DNA from 3 places in the Vibrio fortis genome. Region 3 is predicted to be linked to each of the others. Evidence: predicted binding sites of a transcription regulator. Region 3 holds the regulator's gene; each other region holds the start of a gene.
The links. Region 3 encodes PurR, which represses purine synthesis genes. Its sites were predicted from a motif close to TNANGNAAACGTTTNCNTNA; they were not measured.

Region 1 (3,217 bases), 1.4 Mb from region 3:
ATTGTATCAACGTAGCGAATACCTAGCTCACGAGCCAAGATTGCGCCTGGTACTAAACCACCGCGACTTACTGCCCAGATACCCTTCCACTGTTCTGCTGGCATTTGCTTAGCAGCCAGTTCACGGCAGTAAGATTGCATGTTGTCCCATGTGATGATGAATTTGTTACTCATAGTAATTAAACCTAATAAATTGTCATGTTGTTAGAGGCCATATCCACATAGCCTCTGCAAGCGATTAAGCAAAGATGAACTTAAGGATAAAGATCGCAGACATTACCCAAACAGCAATAGAAACGTCGCGACCTTTGCCACTTAGCAGCTTAATTGCAGCGTAAGCGATGAAACCTAGAGAGATACCCTCTGCAATAGAGTACGTCAACGGCATAAGCAGACATGTTACCACGACTGGCGCTGCTTCTGTAAGATCACGCCAATCAATGCCAACCAAACCAGACATCATCAGAATTGCTACATAGAATAGCGCGCCCGACGTTGCGTAAGCTGGAATCATGCCCGCTAGAGGCGAGAAGAATAGAGCGAGAAGGAAAAGTACGCCCACGACAACAGCCGTTAGACCAGTACGACCACCTTCAGCAACACCAGAAACACTCTCTACGTAAGAAGTCGTGTTTGATGTACCTAGAAGCGCACCAATAGATGTTGCGGTTGAGTCAGCAAGCAGTGCTTTGTTCAAGCGAGGTAGTTTGCCATCTTCTTTAATTAGGTTTGCTTTTGTTGCAACGCCAACCAGCGTACCTGCAGTGTCGAATAGGTCAACGAATAGGAAAGCAAAAACAACAGAGATCATGCCGATTTCAAATACAGCAGAGAAATCAAGTTGCATGAAAGTTGGAGCTAGACTTGGTGGCGCAGAAACAATACCACCGTACTGCACATCACCAATCACAATCGCAATCGCTGTGATTGCAAGAATCGCAATCATTACCGCACCTTTCACACCACGGTGAACCAGTGCAACCGTCAGGAAGAAACCAAGTGCGCCTAGGATAGGACCAATCGCCGTCACGTCACCGAGTGATACTTTCGTTGCTGGGTTAGCAACAACGATACCTGCGTTGCTTAGAGCGATGAATGCAAGGAAAAGACCGATACCTGCAGAGATACCCACACGTAGAGACATTGGAATCGAGTTAATGATCCATTCACGAACTTTGAAAATGCTCAAGAAAATGAAGATAACGCCCGACACAAATACCGCAGCCAAAGCCACTTGCCACGTATAGCCCATGCCCATTACAACAGCGTAAGTAAAGAACGCGTTCAGACCCATGCCTGGTGCTTGAGCGATTGGGTAGTTAGCCACAAAGCCCATAATGAAACAGCCAATAGCCGCAGCTAGACAGGTTGCTACAAATACAGCGCCGTGATCCATACCTGCGTCAGCTAAGATCATTGGGTTTACAAAAATGATGTAAGCCATGGTAAGGAAGGTCGTTAGACCGGCGATGATTTCAGTGCGCACATTTGTGCCGTTTTCACTGAGTTTGAATAGCTTTTCGAACATTATCGAATCCTATAAGGGTAAAAAGTAAACGGTTGCGTAATCGATTGGCTCAGGATTATAAAGTCATCAAATAACAAATTCCAGATAGAATTAAGACTCTAACCAATATTTATAGAGGGAATGTATGAAACAGGGCGATTAAAGCGGTCAAAAACAAAATGATAAACAATTGAAAAACAAACACTTAAGATCATCTATAAAATGAAAAACAACTGATGTTTTTTTCTACCACCTAGAAAATTCATCGAGATGAGAAGGCAAAGACCGTACGATAAAAGTCATTAAAGCGCCTCTCTTTTCAACAGATCTGGTAATAAGGGAAATTCTGATCGGTTGTGGTGCAAAATTTAACCAGAAGAGTTTGCTCGAGAAAAGCGATGGGACAAACAACAGGCAAAAAAAACGCCACTCAAATTTGAGTGGCGGTAGAATCAGTCAACCAAGAGGGTTGTAAAGAAATTCCAATATATAGGGGTGAACAAACTGTTCAAGTCACACGCTCGGGTTACTTGTAACCAAAGCTAGTTGGGTATGCAAAGTTGCTAGTGTAAACAGAGCTGTTAAGCCAGAACGTTGCAGATGGTAAACCTTTCATAACTATCACCTTAAATAAATCAATTAAAAACAATTTTGATTTCTCGGTTCCTTGGAGGCGATAAACGGACTCATCCTTTGAGCATTTACTCTTCGTCTCAGAAGTTGGTTATTAATATACCCCAAAGAAAAAAGATTACAAGTATTTTTTGCATTAGCTCACACTTTTCGCAAAAAAAGACCAAATAACAAACTTAAATTGTAATTAAATTACAAAACAGACCAATAAAAACGTTTGCACGACAAATTAGTAAGCAACTGAGCTCTTATTTTTGATCAGGGTGACAAATCTATTTTCAAACTTTGCAACAATTGCCCTCGACTACCGCTACTCGTTGCCCCACTCAAATGGTATGCTGTCGGCATCAAAACAGACCCATATTTCTAGATAATTGTCCTTTTTACAAAGCTACTTTTACCTAAAGATATGGTTATTAAATCAAAAAGGAGTCATCCGTGTCTGAATTCCATTCTGAGATCAGTAAATTATCCCCTACTCCACTTTGGCAGTTTTTCGATAAGATTTGCTCAATCCCACACCCATCAAAGCACGAAGAAGAGTTAGCTCAATACATTATTGCTTGGGCAACAGAGCAAGGCCTAGATGTACGTCGTGATCCAACAGGTAACGTATTCATCAAAAAGCCAGCAACACCGGGTATGGAAAACAAAAAAGGTGTGGTACTGCAAGCTCACATCGATATGGTTCCACAAAAGAATGAAGATACGGTTCACGACTTCACTAAAGACCCAATCCAACCGTACATCGACGGTGAGTGGGTTACTGCAAAAGGCACTACGCTTGGCGCAGACAACGGCATGGGCATGGCATCTTGCCTAGCGGTTCTAGCATCAAATGAAATTAAGCACGGCCCTATCGAAGTGCTACTTACTGTAGACGAAGAAGCCGGCATGACGGGTGCGTTTGGTCTTGAAGCGGGTTGGTTAGAGGGTGACATCCTTCTTAACACCGATTCAGAGCAAGAAGGCGAAGTTTACATGGGTTGTGCTGGCGGTATCGACGGTGCAATGACATTTGACGTTGCTCGTAACGCTATCCCAGAAGGTTTCGTAACTCGTAAGCTAACGCTTAAAG
Region 2 (3,217 bases), 410 kb from region 3:
CAGGGTTCCAGTGAGACTCTTGGTAGGCAAGAGCAGCAATTAAGCGCCAATCAAACTCTTGAGAGTACTCTTGGAATAGAGGTGACCATTTTGGCAGCTTACTATCCAGTGCACGAATAAAGGCGCGAGTATCCACGTAATCGAAGCTTCCGATGTGACCGATGTATTTCTCTTCCAGAGTTGCAAGCTCACCAGACTGTTTAAGGTTACCGAAGAACTCAATCAGCAGGGCATATAGGCTTTCATCTTCTGATTTCTTCAAGTACCAAGAGATGGGTTGGTCTTCTGTTAACTCGAACGCAAGCGCAAGATCTGGGTAAAGTCGCTGCGCTAGTGACAGCTCAATTGAGTCTGCAACGGTAAAGCGCAGCTCGCCCTTAGAAACCTGTCTTAATAGATCGTTAATGTCGGCATTGCCTACTGACTCGTAAACAAAGTCAGGGTTAGATTGTTGAAGTTGATTGAGAGTCGGCTCAAAGTGAGACTCTTCAATCACAACGAGAGCAGGAGCCAATCTGTCGTCGATAGTGACTAACTCACTATTTTCGTCATTCTGTTCTTTGTTTTGTTGCTCAATAAATTCCGCTTGGCGTTTATTCTCAAATTCAATCAGTTGTTCTAGGTTACGTGGGCGCCATTGACCTTTTTTATAGACCACTTGTTGGCTCACGTAGTAGTACGCTGGAGCTGCACGGTAGCCGCGCGTTTGCTCATTGTTTTGAGTCAGCCCGGTCGCAATCAAGTCGATCTCACCTTTTTGAAGAGCGGGAAAGAGACCAGACAAGCGATATGCAGGCTTCATTTCTAGCTTCACGCCGAGCTGCTCTGCAAACTCTCGAGCTAATTCATAATCCAAGCCAGCGGGGCCGTCAGGGCCGATATAATAAGAGAGTTGGTTATTGAGTGTTCCGACTCTTAATACGCCGCGCTCTCGGATCCGCTCCAAGTCGCTTTTCGGTTCCGACTCAATTTGGCAGCCCGATAAACCGGCAATGACGATCGCGATGAGAAGAAGTTTGGATGAAAAAATGCGCGTAAGTGTATGCATCAAAATGAAATCTCAAAAAAGTGACTCCCCTTTATATCAAACCGTTTGCTCTCGGCAAAGTGACTTTGGGTAAACGGAAGCAAAAGTGGCTAGAAATGCAGCAAAAGTAACAATTGCCAAGAAACATGAAAAAAATGACGCAAACGGTTGCTTTTTTGGTTACGTCACAAAAATAATTGCTATATAATGCGCCCGCAACAGAGAGGTGGAATCGGCATAGGTTTGGCAAAACCTTCGGGCTTACTTCCGGAATAGCTTCGAAGAAAAACAGTTAGGTTACTCCTAAAACCCACTGAATTTATTCCAATATCACCTTAATCAATTGCATAAGAGACCTAAGCACATGAGAATTTTTCGTGGCTCCCCAGCTCTATCTGAATTTCGTGTTAACAAGCTTTTAGAGCTTTGTCGTGAACTTGGCCTACCTGTTACAGGCATCTACGCTGAATTTGCGCACTTTGCAGATCTAACAGCCGACCTAAATGATCAAGAAGTTGAGAAACTAGAAAAGCTTCTGACTTACGGTCCAACAATTGAAGAGCACGCGCCAGAAGGTTTTCTTCTACTAGCAACTCCTCGTCCAGGCACTATCTCGCCTTGGTCTTCAAAATCTACGGACATCGCAAACAACTGTGGTCTAGATAAGATTGCACGTCTTGAGCGCGGTACCGCTTACTATATCGAATCATCGGCAGAGCTATCTGAGCTTCAACTGGTTGAGCTAAAAGCGATTCTGCACGATCGCATGATGGAAGTTATCTTCACTGACTTCGAATCAGCAGCAGCACTTTTCCAAGTGGCAGAGCCAGCTCCAGTGGCTGACGTTGACCTACTCAATGGCGGTCGCGCTGCGCTTGAAAACGCAAACGTTACCCTAGGTCTTGCGCTTGCCGATGACGAAATCGAATACCTTTACGATGCGTTCGTAAACAAGCTAGATCGTAACCCAACCGACATCGAGCTAATGATGTTTGCACAAGCGAACTCAGAGCACTGTCGTCACAAGATCTTCAATGCAGACTGGACTATCGACGGCGTTAAGCAAGAGAAGTCTCTGTTCAAGATGATCAAGAATACATTCGAAACCACACCAGAAAACGTACTGTCTGCATACAAAGATAACGCAGCAGTAATGGTTGGTTCAGATGTGGGTCGTTTCTTCCCGAACCCTGAAACTCGCCAATACGGTTACAACCAAGAGAAAGCTCATATCCTAATGAAGGTGGAAACACACAACCACCCAACGGCTATTTCTCCTTGGCCGGGTGCTTCTACTGGTTCTGGTGGTGAAATCCGTGATGAAGGCGCTACGGGTATCGGTGGTAAGCCAAAAGCAGGTCTTGTTGGTTTCACTACATCTAACCTACGCATTCCAGGTTTTGAACAGCCATGGGAAACAGATTTCGGTAAGCCAGGTCGTATCGTTAACGCTCTAGACATCATGCTAGAGGGTCCACTAGGTGGCGCAGCGTTCAACAACGAATTTGGCCGTCCAAACCTACTTGGTTACTTCCGTACTTACGAAGAGAAAGTTAACTCTCACGCAGGTGAAGAGGTTCGTGGTTACCACAAGCCAATTATGATTGCTGGTGGTATGGGTAACATCCGTGACGAACACGTTCAGAAGAAAGAGATCCCAGTGGGTGCAAGCCTAATCGTACTGGGTGGTCCTGCCATGAACATCGGCCTTGGTGGTGGTGCAGCTTCTTCGATGGCGTCTGGTCAATCAGCTGAAGACCTAGATTTCGCATCTGTACAGCGTGAAAACCCAGAGATGGAGCGTCGCTGTCAGGAAGTGATCGACCGTTGTTGGCAGCTTGGCGAACAGAACCCAATCGCATTTATCCACGATGTGGGCGCAGGTGGTATCTCTAACGCACTTCCAGAGCTTGTAGACGACGGCGAGCGTGGCGGTATCTTCCAGCTGCGTGACGTGCCAAACGACGAGCCGGGCATGAGTCCACTTGAGATCTGGTGTAATGAATCTCAAGAGCGTTACGTAATGGCAGTTGCGCCAGAGAATATGGAAGTATTCGACGCAATCTGTAAACGTGAGCGCGCACCATACGCAGTTGTTGGTATCGCAACTGAAGAGCGTGAGCTTAAACTTGAAGATTCACACTTCGACAACACGCCAATCGACATGCCAATGGATGTGCTTCTAGGTAA
Region 3 (3,217 bases):
GAAAGATTAACTTTCAAAAGAAAATAAAAAAAGCCACAAAAATGTGGCTTTTTGCAATTAGGTGATTTGGACCTAATTTATATAACTGATGAGCTCGTCGCGTCTTTGTTGTGGTATCACAGACCAGTGTGTGCCATTGATAGCACCTTCAAGTGCCCAAAGTAGCTCTAAGCTAACACTCGATGAATGAGACTCTTTAATTGCTTTGTAAGCATTAACAGAACCTGATTCATACAAGCTCTCAACTGTGTCGATACCTGCTTTTTTCAGCATACGCTCTGTAGCAAGACGAAGGTTCGGCAGATCTTTCAATCGGGTCGGTTTAGCCGATGACTGAATTTGCTTCTCTTCTTTAGCACAGTTAAGGGAGGCTTTTGCCAGTTCGATAATGCGTTCTTGAGCCTGCCAGAGGTCTTCTGGGAGGGCAAAATACTTAGTTACGACTGGGAAACCACGTTTCTTGTAAACGTAAGGTTCAAAGCCCTGTTGTTCAAATTGTGAAGTAGTATTCTTGTCAGCTCGAATGTGTAACTGGTTGTTTACGACCAATGCAAACATAGTGTCGTCGGCAAATAGGCCGAAACCGCCAAACATTGAGCGTGACTTTATCTTTCCAAGTGGCTCAAATAACTTCATTGAGTCCTTGAGTATCGGTTTATCCATATTGTTTATCTCGGTGTATTTGAATTACGCCACCAAATAAGCAGGTCCGAGAGATTAGCAAAATGTCGCAATAAAATTGTCAATAAGCCGTAAATTACTACTAAAGGTAGGAAATACTGCATTTTGCCATCGGTAACCCCGCTACCATACCAATAATGGGTTAGGCCGGAGGCTTTGCGTCTCACCCTTTCAAGTGATTTGCCCTGTGCGTGACTGTATAATTAAGAATAAAGTTTTTTGTTGAATGAGGTTCACACTTGTTGCTCAAAAGTGTGATCTCGGTTCAGTTAATTGTTGCCTTAATATGCAACTGAGCTTTTACTTTTAACAAATAAAAAAAACGCACCAAACGGTGCGTTTTATTAGAATTATCTAAAGTTTACGTTACTTTAACGTTTTTACTGTAGCGCGCTCGATAATCTCTGGATGCATCTCGAATACGCGTTTTTCATGGTCTTTGTCTTTGATGCGCTCCAACAGAATTTCAAACGCATTCTTACCGACACGACGTTTTGGTTGGTGAACCGTTGTCAGTGGTGGTGAGAAGTACTCTGCCAGCTCAATGTTGTCGTAACCAATCACAGAAATATCTTCAGGGATCTTAATGCCTTGCTGCTGTAGGCGGCTCATAAGACCAAGTGCCATCGTGTCGTTAAAGCAGAATACTGCAGTAGGGCGGTTTTCCATTGCGACGATTTTATCTGCTGCGATAACTGCAGTATCACACTCGAAGTTACCTTCAAGAATTAGGTTGTCATCTGCTTGGATGTCAGCTTCTGCCAATGCACGACGGTAGCCTGCGATACGTTCAACACATGCCGCTTTATCTAAATGACCACTTAGACAAGCAATACGCTCATGCCCACGTTCAACTAGGTATTTAGTTGCCAGATAGCCACCCTCTTCAGAGTTGTCGATGATCTTATCCGCTTGTGAACTCTCAGGGCCCCAGTCCATAACAACTTTTGGAATGTCAGCATGGCGGTCAAGCATTTCACGAAGTTCTTCTGTTAAGTCTGAACACATCACCAAGATGCCATCTACCCGCTTTTCAGCAAGCATTCGGATGTAGTCACGTTGCTTCTCGTAAATACCACCAGTGTTACATAGAATCAGCGTGTAACCTTGACGGTAACAGTAGCTTTCTACACCATCAATAACTTCAGAGAAGAATAGGTTGGTTGATTGAGTGACCAACATACCGATAGTGCGTGTAGAGTTACATTTCAGGCTACGAGCAACCGCACTTGGTGCGTAATTTAATTCGTCTACGGCTTTGTTTACTTTTTCTTGAGTCGCTTCTGCTACGAAACGTGTCTTGTTGATCACGTGAGAAACGGTGGTTGTTGATACGCCGGCTAAGCGAGCGACATCTTTTATAGTTGCCATGGCTTTATCCTATTGATAGCTACTTTCTCAGAAGTACGGAGTAAGTAGCCGTTTAAGCTACCAGAACAAGAGCTTAGAATTTGTAGGGCTCTCTCGGTACTAAAGTGCTAAAAAACAAAAAACCGCTAATGAGAGCGGCTTGTCTTAACACCGAAATGCTCTTAGCTAATTTAAAGCATAGCATTTCGAGAATGTTTCATATTTTATCGTTTGCGGTCACAATTTTAGACTGACTAGAAAATACTCGCAATAACATTCACCCAGAAATCTGGGTGAATTGTCACATTCTACCTAAATTGTGCCTTTAGTCATTAGTGAATTTATTCACCAGCTAAATATTGCGCATCAAGTTTACAGAAGGCAGTTAGCAATTCTGCAACACACGCGTAAAAACCAAATTCATCAAATTCACGACATTTTGTTGCAAATTGTGGAACCCAGCTAAGAAGTTGTTGCTCAACAAACTCATGTTGTGCAGTGAAAGCCGCTTCTAGTTCCTGCTCGGTTTCAAGATCGTTTGAACGAATAATGATGTTGCCTAGGAAATCTAATTCGATGGCTAGGTGATCGGCCGGCTCTTTTAGGTCTTGGTTTACTGCAATACCATAAGAAGCCATGATCGCTTCCATATCTTGAGCAGGCTTCGCATTCAAAAGGCCGCTCTTGTCTAGGTAAATAGAAGCGTACGGTAGAGCGCCATACTTGTCAGACTTTAGGAACAATTCGCAAAAATCTGATGAAAGCTCTAACTGAGCATCTTCACGGTTCTGCAATCGGTTAAGCGCATCGACTAGACTATTGATGGCTGGTTTTAGTGTTTCATTATCACCGAGACCAGTTAAAAACGAACGAATCTCAACCGAGTGGTAGTTATCCAATTCTTCTTGAGTCAGTTCTTTTGCGAACAGGCTCGATAGCCACCAGTAAATTTCAGCTCGTTGTTCATTGAACGCTTTCGTTTCTTTCATCTCAATAATCCTAATATCGTCTTTCGTAATATCTGCGGTACGAAGGCTGACTAACCGTTGTATTTGCAAACTGCAAAGTTACTCGTTAGTAGTAATGCCTATATTGAATTGCGATGGAGGTTAAATAGCAAGGTTTAAGATTGTCTTGTATCAAAAAAAATTCAGGTTTCTGGCTTTTATCTTGCGTACTACTAGAA

Region 1: OCV50_RS11105 (NCS2 family permease) is a predicted target of PurR. The motif match lies at 1,548-1,567, and genes of this name have one in related genera.
Region 2: purL (phosphoribosylformylglycinamidine synthase) is a predicted target of PurR. The motif match lies at 1,184-1,203, and genes of this name have one in related genera.

What each region holds. Positions count from the first base shown of each region.
Region 1 covers NZ_AP025487.1:2,543,597-2,546,813, forward strand. The annotation lists gene OCV50_RS11100 (xanthine phosphoribosyltransferase) at 1-173, opposite strand, end outside; gene OCV50_RS11105 (NCS2 family permease) at 238-1,527, opposite strand; gene OCV50_RS11110 (aminoacyl-histidine dipeptidase) at 2,578-3,217, shown strand, end outside.
Region 2 covers NZ_AP025487.1:733,059-736,275, forward strand. The annotation lists gene mltF (membrane-bound lytic murein transglycosylase MltF) at 1-1,048, opposite strand, end outside; gene purL (phosphoribosylformylglycinamidine synthase) at 1,392-3,217, shown strand, end outside.
Region 3 covers NZ_AP025487.1:1,139,987-1,143,203, forward strand. The annotation lists gene OCV50_RS05185 (TfoX/Sxy family DNA transformation protein) at 73-663, opposite strand; cyclic di-GMP riboswitch class I at 792-876, opposite strand; gene purR (HTH-type transcriptional repressor PurR) at 1,048-2,052, opposite strand; gene torD (molecular chaperone TorD) at 2,373-3,020, opposite strand.